Regions from separate parts of the Streptomyces sp. 135 genome, predicted to be linked through region 2. Evidence: riboswitches for the same ligand, from Rfam matches in the RefSeq annotation. Region 2 holds a riboswitch; each other region holds the start of a gene.

Region 1 (3,442 bases), 2.0 Mb from region 2:
CCCTTCGTCGCCTTCCGCTGGGCCTTCCGCCTGGCCGTCCTCCTGAGCACCGGCCGCCTGGGCGTTCTCCTGCTCGAACTCCAGCGCGACGGCGGCGAGTTCCTGGAGGTTCTCGATACGGGTCTCGTCCTGCGGGTCGGTCGAGGCCTGCAACTCGGCGAGGTAGCCGGTCCGTTCGAGTACGGCCTCCAGGACGACGGCCGGGCCCGCGCCGGACTCGACGACGGTCCGCAGCTCCTCCATGAGCGTGTTGAACCGCTTGACGGCATTGGTCGAGCGGGCCGCCATTCCGTACGCCTCGTCGACGCGGCGCAGCGCCTGCGGGAAGGAGATCTTCTCGCGCTGCGAGAGCGCGTCGATCATCGCCTCGGCGCGGTCGCCGATGCCCCTCTTGGGGACGTTGAGGATGCGGCGCAGCGGGACCGCGTCCTCGGGGTTGGCGAGGACCCGCAGGTAGGCCAGCACATCGCGGACCTCCTTGCGCTCGTAGAAGCGGACGCCGCCGACGACCTTGTAGGGCAGGCCGACACGGATGAAGATCTCTTCGAAGACACGCGACTGGGCGTTCGTGCGGTAGAAGATCGCGACGTCGCCGGCCTTCGCGTCACCCGCGTCCGTGAGCCGGTCGATCTCGTCCGCGACGAACTGCGCCTCGTCGTGCTCGGTGTCTGCCACGTAGCCGGTGATGCGGGCGCCCGCGCCCTGGTTGGTCCACAGATTCTTCGGGCGGCGGCTCTCGTTCCGCTCGATGACCGCGTTCGCGGCGCTCAGGATCGTCTGCGTGGAGCGGTAGTTCTGCTCCAGGAGGATCGTGGTCGCGTCGGTGTAGTCCTCCTCGAACTGGAGGATGTTGCGGATCGTGGCGCCGCGGAAGGCGTAGATCGACTGGTCCGCGTCACCCACCACGCACAGCTCCGCCGGGTCGTCGCCCTCGCCACCGGAGGGTCCGACCAGCTCGCGCACCAGGGCGTACTGCGCGTGGTTGGTGTCCTGGTACTCGTCGACCATGACGTGCCGGAAGCGGCGGCGGTAGTGCTCGGCGACGTCCGGGAAGGCGCGCAGGAGGTGGACCGTCGTCATGATCAGGTCGTCGAAGTCCAGCGCGTTCGCCTCGCGCAGGCGTGACTGGTACATGGCGTAGGCCTGGGCGAGGGTCTTCTCGAAGCCGTCGGCGGCCTGGGCGGCGAAGTCCTCCTCGTCGATCAGCTCGTTCTTCAGATTCGAGATCTTGGCGCTGAAGGACTTCGGCGGGAACTTCTTCGGGTCGAGGTCCAGGTCACGGCAGACCAGGGCCATCAGGCGCTTGGAGTCCGCGGCGTCGTAGATCGAGAAGGAGGACGTGAAGCCGAGCTTCTTGTACTCGCGGCGCAGGATGCGGACGCAGGCGCTGTGGAACGTCGAGACCCACATCGCGTTGGCCCGGGGGCCGACGAGCTGCTCTACGCGCTCCTTCATCTCGCCCGCGGCCTTGTTCGTGAAGGTGATCGCGAGGATCTGCCCCGGGTGCGCGCCGCGCTCCGCCAGGAGATACGCGATGCGGTGGGTCAGCACCCGGGTCTTGCCCGAACCGGCGCCGGCCACGATGAGCAGCGGGGAGCCGGCGTGCACGACCGCCGCACGCTGGTTCTCGTTCAGCCCCTCCAGGAGCGTCGCCGGGTCGATGACCGGGCGCGGGGCCCCGTCGCGGTAGTGCGTGTCCCGGGTCATGGGCACGTCGAACTTCCCGTCGAACAAGTCGTCCGGAACCGGTTCCGGAGCGCTGTCCTCGGGCGGCGGCGGGGGCTCTTCGTCCGTGGCCCGGGAAGGCCGGAGGTCCGCCAGGAAGCTGTCATCAAAGAGGCTGCTCATCGCCTCCCGAGTCTAGGCGGCCCCACTGACAACCCGCCCCGGGTTCCGGCCACCTTCCTCCCGGGCCCGTCCGGCGTGCGCCTGTCTACGCCTCACCTACGCCACGCCCACACCCGGTCACGCTCCGCAACAGCGCCGCCTGCCCGACCCCGGCGCCCCGGAAAGTAACGGAAATGTATCGGGCATAAGGAACATCAACCTTCACACGCGCCACACGAGTTGGCTAGCGTGCTCCGCGGGCCGCTCGTCCCCCCACCGGCGAATCCCGCCGGGAACGGGTTGCCTCCGCCGAGTCCGACCTGTTCGGAGCCGGGGACCCACCGAAAACCTGGGGTGAATCGGCCCCGTACGCAGTACGGGACCGTAGGGCAACCTTCCGGACCATCCGCCCGAACCCGACAGCTAACCCGGTAGGCGGTCTACGGAAGGAGTCGCCTCCCTTGGCGTCGCACCGCAAGCCGCGGACCCGGACAGCCGGAATACGCACCGCCCCCGCCGTCGGCATCACGACGGCCGCCCTCACCTCCGTGGCGCTCCTGTCACAGGCCGCGCAGGCGGCCCCCTCCGCACCGGCGAAGCCCAGCCTCGAAGAGGTGCGGAAGAAGGTCGACGACCTGTACCACCAGGCGGGCGTGGCCACCCAGAAGTACAACTCGGCCAAGGAGAAGACCGAGAAGCAGCGCAAGAAGGCCGACCGGCTGCTCGACGACGTGGCCGAGCGCGCGGACAGGCTGAACGAGGCGCGCCAGAAGCTCGGCTCCATCGCCGCCGCCCAGTACCGCACCGGGGCCGTCTCCCAGACCGCCACGATGATGCTCGCCAAGGATCCGCAGGGTTTCTTCGACCAGAACCACCTGGCGGACAGGCTGACCAAGCGGCAGAAGAAGGCCGTCGACGACTACCAGGCGCAGCAGGCGTCGGCGACGAAGCAGCGTACGAAGGCCGCGCGGAGCGTGGAGACGCTGAGCGACTCGCGGGACGATCTCAGGACGAGCAAGGAGACCGTCCAGAAGAAGCTGGGCGAGGCGCGTGAACTGCTCTCGGAGCTGACCGCCGAGGAGAAGGCCCGGCTCGCCGCGATCGAGCGGACGAAGGAGCGGGAGGCCAAGCGCAAGGCCGAGGAGCTGGCCCGCAAGGAGGTCGCCGAGGCGGAGCGCAAGCGCAAGGCGGAGGAGGCGGCCAGGAAGGAGCGGGAGGAGCAGGGGCAGGGGGAGGGCCAGGATTCCGGGTCGGGTTCCGGATCGGGTTCCGGCGCCGGTTCGGATGCGGGTTCAGGCCCGGGCGGGGGCTCAGGCTCCGGTGGCGGCTCGGGCTCCGGAAGCACCGGCGGAAGTTACGCCACCAAGGCCGCGAAGGTCATCGACTTCGCGGAGGCACAGATCGGCAAGCCGTACGTATGGGGCGCGACCGGGCCCGACTCCTACGACTGCTCCGGGCTCACCCAGGATGCCTGGAAGGCGGCGGGGATCACCCTGCCCCGCACCACGTGGGACCAGGTGAAGGCCGGCACGACCGTGAAGACCGCCGACGCCGAGCCGGGCGACCTGGTCTTCTTCTACGACGACATCAGCCACGTGGGGATCTACATCGGCGG
Region 2 (3,442 bases):
GTTACGGGATACCTGGTGCGCATGAAGTTGCTGACGGTTGTGAGTGAGGTCGATCGAGTGGTGACGCAGCAGGTGGCCCGGCGCGTCGCGCCGGGTGTGGGCAAGGTGCTCTCCGGGGTGGAGGAGGCGGCGGAGAGCACGAAGCTGTGGTGCGGGGCCGCCGTCGCGATGGCGTGCGTGGGCGGGTGGCGCGGCCGTACCGCGGCCGTGGCCGGTCTCGCCGCCATGACGGTGGCGCAGCTGGTGTCGAACGGCGTGTGCAAGCAGCTGGCCGACCGGCCCCGGCCCCCCAAGGAGTGGTTCCCGCACGACGAGGCCGACGACCGCCCCGACTCCTCCTCCTTCCCCTCCGGGCACACCGCGGCGGCGGTCGGATTCACCGCCGCCGTCCTCCCTGTCTGGCCGGCCGCCGGCCTCGTCTGCGCGGTACCGGCGGCGATGGTGGCGGTCGAACGCGTGCAGAGCGGCGCCCACTACCCAAGCGATGTCGTCGCCGGCGCCGCCATCGGCCTGGCCGGCGCCTGGCTGGTCCGGCAGACTCCCCGCCTTGCCCTGCGCCACTGGACGTAGGAGGCGCGGGGCGTCGGCACGAGCCGAGACGAAGGCCCCCGGCGCGGTGCGCCGGGGGCCTTCGTCGAAGGGGACGGGATGTAGGACGGGATCAAGCGTGTCGTCGGGCCCACAGAGGGGTGACGAAGGAGATGAGGACGGCGGCGACGCCGATCTGGAAGACGTGCCGGATCCAGTCGATGCCGCCGGTGTCGCGAACGCCGAAGGCGCTGGCGAGAGCGTTGCCGACCACGGCGCCCACGATGCCGAGGAGAACCGTCAGCCACAGGGGAATGGGCTGACGCCCCGGCAGAACGAGCTTGGCCAGCAGGCCGATGATGAGTCCCGCGATGATGGCCCAGAGGAACGACACGACAACTCCTTCGTTTACTTCTGTCTACGGTTCCGACTGTCTACGGTTCCGATCTTCGGTTCCGATCTTTCGGCTACCAACGTCCACGTGCCCGGCAATCCGCGGCCCATTCCTCTCCCGTCCGCCCCGCCGCGCGGAACGGGCATGCCGTGAGCCCCGGCACACCACGTGTCCGGGGCTCACGGCATGTCAGAGGGGCGCGGTCTAGTACGGGCCGTTCACGTTGTCGATCGAGCCGTACCGGTCGGCCGCGTAGTTGCAGGCGGCGGTGATGTTGGCGACCGGGTCGTAGCTGTCCGTCGAGGTGCCGGGCACGTGGTACGCCTCGAAGGTGGGGGCGATGACCTGGAGGAGGCCCTTCGACGGGGTTCCGGCGACGGCGTTGGAGTCCCAGTTGTTGATGGCCCACGGGTTGCCGGAGGACTCGCGCATGACGTTGCGGTGGATTCCCTCGTACGTGCCGGGAATGCCGTGCTGCGCCATGATGTCGAGCGACTCCCGGATCCAGCCGTCGAGGTTGTCGCTGTAGGACTTCTTCGCCGGGGCGGCGGCGGTCTTGACGGAAGCCGGGGAAGCGGTCGCCTTCTTCGCGGGCTCGGCGGCGTTCTTCTTGCCGAGGGTGAGCTTGAGACCGGGGTGGATCAGCTTCGGGTCGTCACCGAGGACGCTGCGATTGTCCTCGTAGAGCTTTTTCCAGCCGCCGCTCAAGGAATGCTCCCGGGCGATCTTGGAAAGGGAGTCACCCGCGACGACTACGTGGGTGTTCGGGGCGGCGGCGGGCTTGACGGCCGTAGGGGCCTGAGCCGCGTGGGCAGTGGTCGCGCCGAGCACCGGCAGGACGAGCACGGCTCCGCCCGTTCCCGCGGCGGCGATGCCCCGGGTGAGTGAGCGGGACTTGGGACGGCGGTGCTTTCCCTTTGCAGGCATGACGAATTTCCTCTCCGTCGCCTACGAGGTGAGCTGTCGGGTTCGGACGGGAGATGTCCGGTCGCACTGGGCATGCGACTTCACCCCTAGCCGTTCCGGAAACCGGATCGGCGGCTTACCTGGTTCCCCCGCTCCTGCCGTGCGTGAGTGAGTAAGTGGGTGGGTGTAACGGCTTCCGGACAGCGGCAGGATTCGGCGTTCCATCCGGTTCGACGGTGACATTAAGCGAGAAAGGCCGGAGGTAACAAGGCCCGAATTCGCAGCGGCAATGCGAGAGGCCGGTTCGTGGAGATCAAATTCCCTTGGCCCTCTTTGATCCAAAACTCAACTCTCTGTCCGCAGAACGGGAATGTGGTCCGAGGTCTTCGGTACGTGCGAAAGCCGGCGTGACCCATTTCACGGAGAGGTGCAGGTTAAATGCCGCTCGTCGCGTCAAATCGGGCATATCGCGACGCTCGATGATGCCGGTAGGCGGAGGTCGTGTGGATGTGGATGTGGATGTGGACCCGGGTATGGAAAGAGCGGCCATTGCCGGAGAAGGGGTAGGCGGCTACTCCGTTAGTGGCGGTACGCGTCCCGTCCTCGTCCGGGGGCGACCGCCACCTCGGCGAGCACCGCCTCGGACATCCGCAACTCCACGCCGTAGGTTACGCGTTGGCGGTCCGCGCGATCGAACAAGGAGGGGATATGGGCGAGGTCACCGCGCCGTGGGGAACTTCGTACGCACCGCATGACCGACCCCAGCGCGGCAGCGCCACGTACCCCGAAGGAAGAACGTAAAGAAGGAACAACGGAGGAAGAACGTGGAGGCAGAAGCAGTGAAGCGCATCGGTGTCATCGGAGTCGGTGAGATCGGCCGGGCCATCGTGACGGGGTTGTGTGACGGGGGTGACAGGTCGCCAGAGGTGTTCCTCTCGCCCCGGGGAGCCCGCACGGCGGCGGAGTTGTCCGCGCGCTTTCCGGGCGTACAGGTCTGCGCCGGCAATCAGGAGGTCGTCGACCGCTCGGAGCTCGTGATCATCGCCGTACGCCGTCAGGACCGGCACGAAGCTCTGGCCGGCCTCAAGGTGGACGACGACAAGGTCGTGGTCAACGTGATGGCCGGCGTCACCCACGACGAGCTGCGCCGCACCCTGGCCACCGACGCCCCGCTCGTACGGGCCATCCCCCTGCCCGCCATACGCGAACGCCGCTCCGTCACGGTGACGCACCCGACGCAGCCGGCGGTGGACGCGTTCTTCGAGCGCCTGGGCGGGGTGCTGCCCGTCGCGGACGAGGCGGCCTTCGACGTCTTCTCCGCGCTGACGGGGACGCTGACCACCCATTACGCGTATCTCGCCACGCTCGCGTCGTGGGCCGTCGACCAGGGCATCGCCGCAGGCGACGCCGAACGCTACCTCCGCGGACTCTTCCAGGGCGTCGGCCGCTCCCTGGGCGACGAGACCCGCTCCCTGCACCGGCTCGCCGCCGACCACGAGACTCCGAACGGAAACAACGAACGCATCCGCACCACGTGGTTCGACCCGGCCAACTCCGACGCCCTCCGCAAGGCCCTCGACGGCCTGCTCGCCGATCTGAGGCAGCCCGGCGGCG
Region 3 (3,442 bases), 700 kb from region 2:
CGCGGGCCACCGCGTCGACGATCGCCGCGTGCTCGGACCAGGACACCGCGGGCGCGGCCGGGGGCCCTACGACGTACATCCAGGCGAGCTTGTGCCGCAGCTGGGTGAGCAGCGTGATGAGGCCGGGGCTGCCGGAGGCCTGGGCGAGCGTCTCGTGGAACCAGCCGCCCAGCGAGCGCAGATCCTCCCCCTGACCCTTCCGCACGCGCTCCTGGCCCAGCCGCACGAGTCCGCGCAGGACCTTGAGGTGCGCGTCGGTGCGGCGCTGTGCGGCGCGGGCCGCGGCGAGCGGTTCGAGCACCGTGCGCAGCTCCAGGAGGTCGGCTGCCTCCTGCTCCGTGGGCTCGGCGACACAGGCGCCCGCGTGCCTGCGCGTGACGACGAAGCCCTCGGCCTCCAGGGTGCGCAGGGCTTCGCGTACGGGGACGCGGGAGACGCCGTAACGGCGCGCGAGAAGCTCCTCGGTGAGCCGCCCACCCCTTTCGTAGACCCCGGCGACAATGTCGTCCCGGATGGCCGTGCATACCGAGTGTGCGGGAATGCGCATGACCGGACCTCCGCCTTAATCCCCGCGAAACGCGGTCGACCGACGCTCGTTCCGGAACTCTATTGCAGAGCCGCTTAATTTCCGATGGCGGGCCGGATTCCATGGATATCTTTTGGCCAGGCGAGGGCGGGCCGGAAACGGCGAAGGCCCCGGCTCGGGAGAGCCGGGGCCTTCGGTGAGGTACCGGGACGGGTCAGACGTTGACGCCGTGCGAGCGGAGGTACGCCACGGGGTCGATGTCCGAGCCGTAGTCCGGGCCGGTGCGGGCCTCGAAGTGGAGGTGCGGGCCACTGGAGTTGCCGGTGGAGCCCGAGAGGCCTATCTGCTGGCCCGGGGTGACCGTCTGGCCGACGGTGACGCCGAGGGATGACATGTGGCCGTACTGGGTGTACGTGCCGTCGTTCATCTTGATGACCACGTTGTTGCCGTAGGCACCGCCCCAGCCCGCCTCGACGACGGTACCGGCGCCCACCGCGTGGACCGGGGTACCGGACGCTGCGTGGAAGTCGACGCCGGTGTGGCTGCCGGAGGACCACATGGCGCCGCCGGTCTGGTAGCCCGTGGAGACGTACGAGCCGGAGATCGGGGAGACGTAGGTGTTCAGGCGCTTGCGCTCGGCCTCGCGGGCGGCGCGCTCCTTGGCCTCGCGCTCCTTCTTGGCCTTCGCCTTGGCCTCGGCCTCGGCCTTGCGCTTCTCCTCGGCAGCCTTCTTCTTGGCGGCCTCTTCGGCCTTCTTGGCGGCCGCGGCGTCGTCGGCGGCCTGCCGCTGGGCGGCGGCCTGCGCGTCGATGCTGGCGGCGAGCGAGTCGCCCACGGAGATCGCCTGGGTGAGCCCGGTGTGTTCGAAGGCGGCGTCGTCGGCGGCGGCGAGCGCCGGAGCGGCCAGGCCTCCGATGACACCCGTGGTGGTGATCGCGGCGACGCCCGCGACGTTCGCGGTGGTGCGGGTGAGGCGGCTGGGACGACGGTGCTTCCCGGTGGCACGGGTGAACGCCATGAAGCGGCTGATCCTTTCCTTCCTTCTCGCCTACCGGGTTAGCTGACGGGTTCGGAGCAGGAAGGTCTCCTACGAGTCCCTCACCTGACGGCAAGGTGCCCGATTCACCCCAGGGGACATGTGGGTCCCCGGCTCCCCTGGCTCGCGCCGTACGGGGACTCGGCGATGACTGTCCGGTGCCGCGGATGCGACGTACTGCGTGACGAACAGCCGGACCGACGCTAAACGGGCCGTCTTTCAATCGACAAACAGAACGCCTCTTTTGTAGCGCACGCCACACACCGAACAGGCAACCACCCTATGAATTCGGACATATAGGGAGTACGCGACCCCGGCCATCGAAACGGTCGCCGGGGTCCCGATATGTCCTGACAGCTGCTCAGCCGGCGACCACACTCACCTCGCCGATGCCGAGCGCCCTGACGGGCTCCTCGATCTCCGCGGCGTCCCCGACGAGGATCGTCACCAGGTGGTCCTCCGGGAAGGCGCTCACGACGGCCGCGGTGGCCTCCACGGTGCCGGTCGCGGCCAACTGCCGGTAGAGCCGCGCCTGGAAGTCGTCCGGGAGGTTCTGCTCGACCTGGTCGGCGAGCGTGGCGGCCACGGAGGCGGCCATCTCGTACTTGAGCGGGGCCACGCCCACCAGGTTCTGCACCGCCACGTCGCGCTCGGCGTCGGTCAGGCCCTCGGCTGCGAGGGTGCGCAGGACCGTCCAGAGGTCCTCCAGCGCGGGCCCCGTGGAGGCGGTGTCGACGGAGCCGCTGATGGCGAGCATCGCGGCGCCCGTGCCGTCCGGTGCGGAGCGCAGGACCTGGCTGAACGCCCGTACGCCGTAGGTGTAGCCCTTCTCCTCGCGCAGGACGCGGTCCAGACGGGAGGTGAGGGTGCCGCCCAGGCAGTACGTGCCGAGGACCTGGGCCGGCCAGATCCGGTCGTGCCGGTCCGGGCCGATGCGGCCGATCAGGAGCTGCGTCTGGACGGCTCCGGGGCGGTCCACGATGACGACGCGGCCCGTGTCGTCCGCGGTGATCGCGGGCATCGGGCGGGGCTCGGCGGTGCCGCCCTTCCAGGTGCCGACGGTGTCCGCGAGGACGGCGTCCAGGTCGGTGCCCGCGAGGTCGCCGACGACCACCAGGGTGGACGTGGCGGGACGCACGTGCGCCTCGTAGAAGGCGCGCACCGCGGCCGCGTCGATGGCCTTGACCGTCTCCTCGGTGCCCTGGCGGGGCCGCGACATGCGCGAACTCGCCGGGAACAGCTGCCTGGAGAGCTCCTTGGCCGCGCGGCGTGCCGGGTTGGCCGCCTCGTGCGGGATCTCGTCCAGGCGGTTGCGTACGAGGCGTTCGATCTCGCTGTCCGCGAAGGCAGGGGCCCGCAGGGCGTCGGAGAGCAGGCCGAGCGCCTTGGGGAGGCGGGAGACCGGGACTTCGAGGGAGACGCGGACGCCGGGGTGGTCGGCGTGCGCGTCCATGGTGGCGCCGCACCGGTCGAGCTCGGCGGCGAACTCCTCCGCCGAATGCTTGTCGGTGCCTTCGTTGAAGGCCCTCGCCATGATCGTGGCGACGCCGTCGAGACCCTTCGGCTCGGCGTCCAGGGGCGCCTCCAGGTGGACCTCCACGGCGACGACCTGCTGGCCGGGGCGGTTACAGCGCAGCACCGTGAGGCCGTTGGGCAGCGCGCCGCGCTCGGGGGCGGGGAAGGCCCACGGCTTGGCCGTACCGGCCTGGGGCTGGGGGTGGAACTGCATCGTCGCGGCCTCGGTCACTTCGCCGCCTCCTCTTCCTCTGCGGTCTCGGCGGCCTGAGTGTTCTCGGCGTCCTCGGCGTCGGTGGACACCGGTTCGTAGACGAGCACCGCGCGGTTGTCCGGGCGCAGGCGGGCCTTGGCGACCTCCTGGA
Region 4 (3,442 bases), 3.6 Mb from region 2:
TCGACTTGTGACAAGCGTTCGAGTGCGGCTACGTTCACGTCGACTCGGGCACCCGGTGCCCAAGTCGCCGTAACAGTCTCCTGAAAGGCAACCGCATGCTCTCCGGCAATGGTCGTCACCGACGCCCCCGCCAGGCCCCGGCCCTCATCGTCGCGGCAGGAGTCACCGGATCCGCCATCGCCATCCCGCTGCTCGGAGCCACCAGCGCGAGCGCCGCCGAGACGGTGACGTGGGACAAGCTCGCCGAGTGCGAGAGCGGCGGCGCGTGGAGCGCCAACCCCGGGAACGGCTACTACGGAGGGCTCCAGCTCTCCGAGGACATGTGGGAGAAGCACGGCGGCCTCGACTACGCGCCGAGCGCCGACCAGGCCTCCAAGTCCCAGCAGATCGCCGTGGCCGAGAGGATCCTCGACGGGCAGGGCCCCGAGGCCTGGCCGAGCTGCGCCCCGATCGCCGGACTCACCGACGGCGGCGCGGCGGCCGACGTGGACCCGGGCGATCCGATCCCCCCGGAGCCCGCCGACTCGTCGGACAGGGACGACTCGAGCGACTCGAACGGTTCGACCGGTTCGACGGGGTCGGAGAAGTCGAAGGGCTCCCAGGACTCCGAGGGCTCGGGGGACTCCAAGGACTCCAAGGGCAAGGCCGCCGACAAGTCGTCGGACAAGGCCTCCGACGACGCGTCAGAAGGCCCCGGCTCCGCCGACGACGACGGCGACACGCCCGGTTCGGGCGACGCCTCCCGAGACAAGAATCACGAAAAGGGCGACAAGCAGGGCAACAGCGGCAACGGCGACAAGGGCGACAAGCGCCCGACGGACGGCAAGTCCGGGCGCGACGAAGCCCCTTCGGCCGGCACCCCCGGGTCGAAGGACCCGGCCGCCCCCTCCGACGACTCCACCTCCGGCCGTCACCGGGGCGACCACGCGGACGAGAGTCCCGCCTCCGGCAGCGGCGGCGACCGTCCGGGCCGGCACGCCTCGCGCGGCGGCGAGCGCACCGAGAAGGTCGCCGACGGGACGTACACGGTGCGTTCCGGTGACAACCTGTCGGCCATCGCGGACGACTTGGACGTCAAGGGCGGCTGGCACGAGCTGTACACCGAGAACAAGAAGACCGTCGGGGCCGACCCGGACCTCATTCTCCCCGGTCAGAGCCTCGATTTGGGCGAAAAGTAGGGGTAGTTGACGAACCGTCCACGGGGTGCTTCGCGCCGAATGTCGGTATTGGCGTAAGTGAGAGATGGGTCTCAGAAGCCCTGATCGCCTTTGAAATTCCGTGGATCGCGTGACTACCGTCGTCAACGCCCGCCACTGGTGGGCCCCGCCGGTCGGTACGCCGAATCCTGCCAACGGCCGGACGGGAACAGTCGTCGCTTCGAGCGCCGTAGGCAGGAGCGGGGGACCCAAGGTAAGCCGCCGGGTCCGCACGTCGAGCTCCGAGGAGGAGCGGGACGTACGGGACCGGCTAGGGGTGAAGTCGCACTCACGTGGTGCGGCCGGGCAACTTCACTGGCCCGAACCCGACAGCTCACCTCGCAGGCGTCGGTGAGGGGATCAACTCATGCTGTTTTCCAGCAAGGGCAAGCACCGCCGTCCGTCCAAGGCCACCCGTGTCGTCACGCTCGCCGGTGTCACCGGTGCCGCCGTGGCCGCCCCGCTGATGGCCGCCGGTTCGGCCTCCGCCGCCACCGGCCAGGAGTGGGACGCCGTCGCCCAGTGCGAGTCCGGCGGCAACTGGTCGATCAACACCGGCAACGGCTACCAGGGCGGCCTCCAGTTCTCGCCCTCCACCTGGGCCGCGTACGGCGGTACGAAGTACGCCCCGACCGCCGACAAGGCCTCCAAGGCCCAGCAGATCGAGATCGCCGAGAAGGTCCTCGCCGGCCAGGGCAAGGGCGCCTGGCCGCACTGCGGCGTCGGTCTCTCGGGCGCCGCGTACAACGGCGGCGGCCAGCAGCAGGCCCCGCAGCAGCAGGCCAAGCCGCAGCCGCAGAAGACGCAGCAGCAGGCCGCCCCGCAGCAGCAGGCCGCTCCGCAGCACAAGACGCAGCAGGCCCCGAAGCCGCAGCCCGCGCCGCAGACCGAGTCCAAGAAGACCGTCGAGACCCCGACCGGCAAGAAGGTCGAGAAGGGCGACGGCGAGTACAAGGTCAAGACCGGCGACACGCTGTCCAAGATCGCCGAGGCGCACGACGTCAAGGGCGGCTGGCAGAAGGTCTACAAGCTCAACGGCGACATCATCGACAACGCCGACTTCATCTACCCCGGCCAGCAGCTGCACCTCAGCTGACGGATCCGGTCACGGCCGTGCCTCGGCGGACGCACGGCCGTCCCGCCCCGTCCCCACGGGCTCCCCGCCCCGGTGCGCGTATCCCCGTACGCACCGGGGCGGGGCCATGTCCGCTGTTCGCTCCTAGCGAGCTACCGGCCAGTAGAAACGCGGGCTTCCATCCCGTTTCCCGGCCATTTGAGCCTTCCCCCGTCCCACGGGACGGGCGGTCGGCTGGCCTGGGGCCCGGAGCCGGTTAGGCTCAGGAGACGCGGGCCGAATCGGCCCGCGTAAACGCGTCACATCCCAGAAGGAGATGCTCGTGCCGTCCATCGACGTCGTCGTAGCCCGGGAAATCCTGGACTCCCGAGGCAACCCCACGGTCGAGGTCGAGGTCGGCCTCGACGACGGCAGCACCGGTCGTGCCGCCGTCCCGTCCGGTGCCTCCACCGGTGCCTTCGAGGCCATCGAACTCCGTGACGGTGACCCCAACCGTTACCAGGGCAAGGGTGTCGAGAAGGCCGTCCTCGCCGTCATCGAGCAGATCGGCCCGGAGCTCGTCGGCTACGACGCCACCGAGCAGCGCCTGATCGACCAGGCGATGTTCGACCTGGACGCCACCGACAACAAGGGCTCCCTCGGCGCCAACGCCATCCTCGGCGTCTCGCTCGCCGTCGCGCACGCCGCCTCCGAGGCCAGCGACCTGCCGCTGTTCCGCTACCTCGGCGGCCCGAACGCGCACCTGCTGCCCGTGCCGATGATGAACATCCTCAACGGCGGGTCGCACGCGGACTCCAACGTCGACATCCAGGAGTTCATGATCGCGCCGATCGGCGCCGAGTCGTTCTCCGAGGCGCTGCGCTGGGGCACCGAGGTCTACCACACGCTGAAGAAGGTCCTGAAGAGCAAGGGCCTGGCCACCGGCCTCGGCGACGAGGGCGGCTTCGCCCCGAACCTCGACTCCAACCGCGCCGCCCTCGACCTCATCCTGGAGGCCATCAAGGAGGCCGGCTACGTCCCCGGCGAGCAGATCGCGCTCGCCCTCGACGTCGCCGCGTCCGAGTTCTACAAGGACGGCACGTACCAGTTCGAGGGCAAGTCCCGCACGGCCGCCGAGATGACCGAGTACTACGAGGAGCTCGTCGCCTCGTACCCCCTCGTCTCCATCGAG

The links. Region 2 has a riboswitch for cyclic di-AMP ahead of KKZ08_RS31945 (LysM peptidoglycan-binding domain-containing protein). Riboswitches for the same ligand answer to the same signal wherever they lie in the genome.
Positions count from the first base shown of each region.
Region 1: linked by a shared signal. The riboswitch ahead of KKZ08_RS23215 (C40 family peptidase) and the one ahead of KKZ08_RS31945 (LysM peptidoglycan-binding domain-containing protein) in region 2 are both predicted to bind cyclic di-AMP.
Region 3: linked by a shared signal. The riboswitch ahead of KKZ08_RS28880 (M23 family metallopeptidase) and the one ahead of KKZ08_RS31945 (LysM peptidoglycan-binding domain-containing protein) in region 2 are both predicted to bind cyclic di-AMP.
Region 4: linked by a shared signal. The riboswitch ahead of KKZ08_RS15775 (transglycosylase family protein) and the one ahead of KKZ08_RS31945 (LysM peptidoglycan-binding domain-containing protein) in region 2 are both predicted to bind cyclic di-AMP.

Region 1 is NZ_CP075691.1:5,115,642-5,119,083, reverse strand. Features, by position in the region: gene pcrA (DNA helicase PcrA) at 1-1,848, opposite strand, end outside; cyclic di-AMP (ydaO/yuaA leader) riboswitch at 2,125-2,281, shown strand; gene KKZ08_RS23215 (C40 family peptidase) at 2,289-3,442, shown strand, end outside.
Region 2 is NZ_CP075691.1:7,105,592-7,109,033, forward strand. Features, by position in the region: gene KKZ08_RS31935 (phosphatase PAP2 family protein) at 61-570, shown strand; gene KKZ08_RS31940 (GlsB/YeaQ/YmgE family stress response membrane protein) at 662-922, opposite strand; gene KKZ08_RS31945 (LysM peptidoglycan-binding domain-containing protein) at 1,127-1,849, opposite strand; cyclic di-AMP (ydaO/yuaA leader) riboswitch at 1,853-2,017, opposite strand; gene KKZ08_RS31950 (NAD(P)-binding domain-containing protein) at 2,653-3,442, shown strand, end outside.
Region 3 is NZ_CP075691.1:6,408,923-6,412,364, reverse strand. Features, by position in the region: gene KKZ08_RS28885 (GntR family transcriptional regulator) at 1-547, opposite strand, end outside; gene KKZ08_RS28880 (M23 family metallopeptidase) at 741-1,544, opposite strand; cyclic di-AMP (ydaO/yuaA leader) riboswitch at 1,557-1,719, opposite strand; gene KKZ08_RS28875 (pitrilysin family protein) at 1,924-3,309, opposite strand; gene KKZ08_RS28870 (pitrilysin family protein) at 3,306-3,442, opposite strand, start outside.
Region 4 is NZ_CP075691.1:3,520,869-3,524,310, reverse strand. Features, by position in the region: gene KKZ08_RS15780 (transglycosylase family protein) at 96-1,178, shown strand; cyclic di-AMP (ydaO/yuaA leader) riboswitch at 1,373-1,559, shown strand; gene KKZ08_RS15775 (transglycosylase family protein) at 1,564-2,292, shown strand; gene eno (phosphopyruvate hydratase) at 2,588-3,442, shown strand, end outside.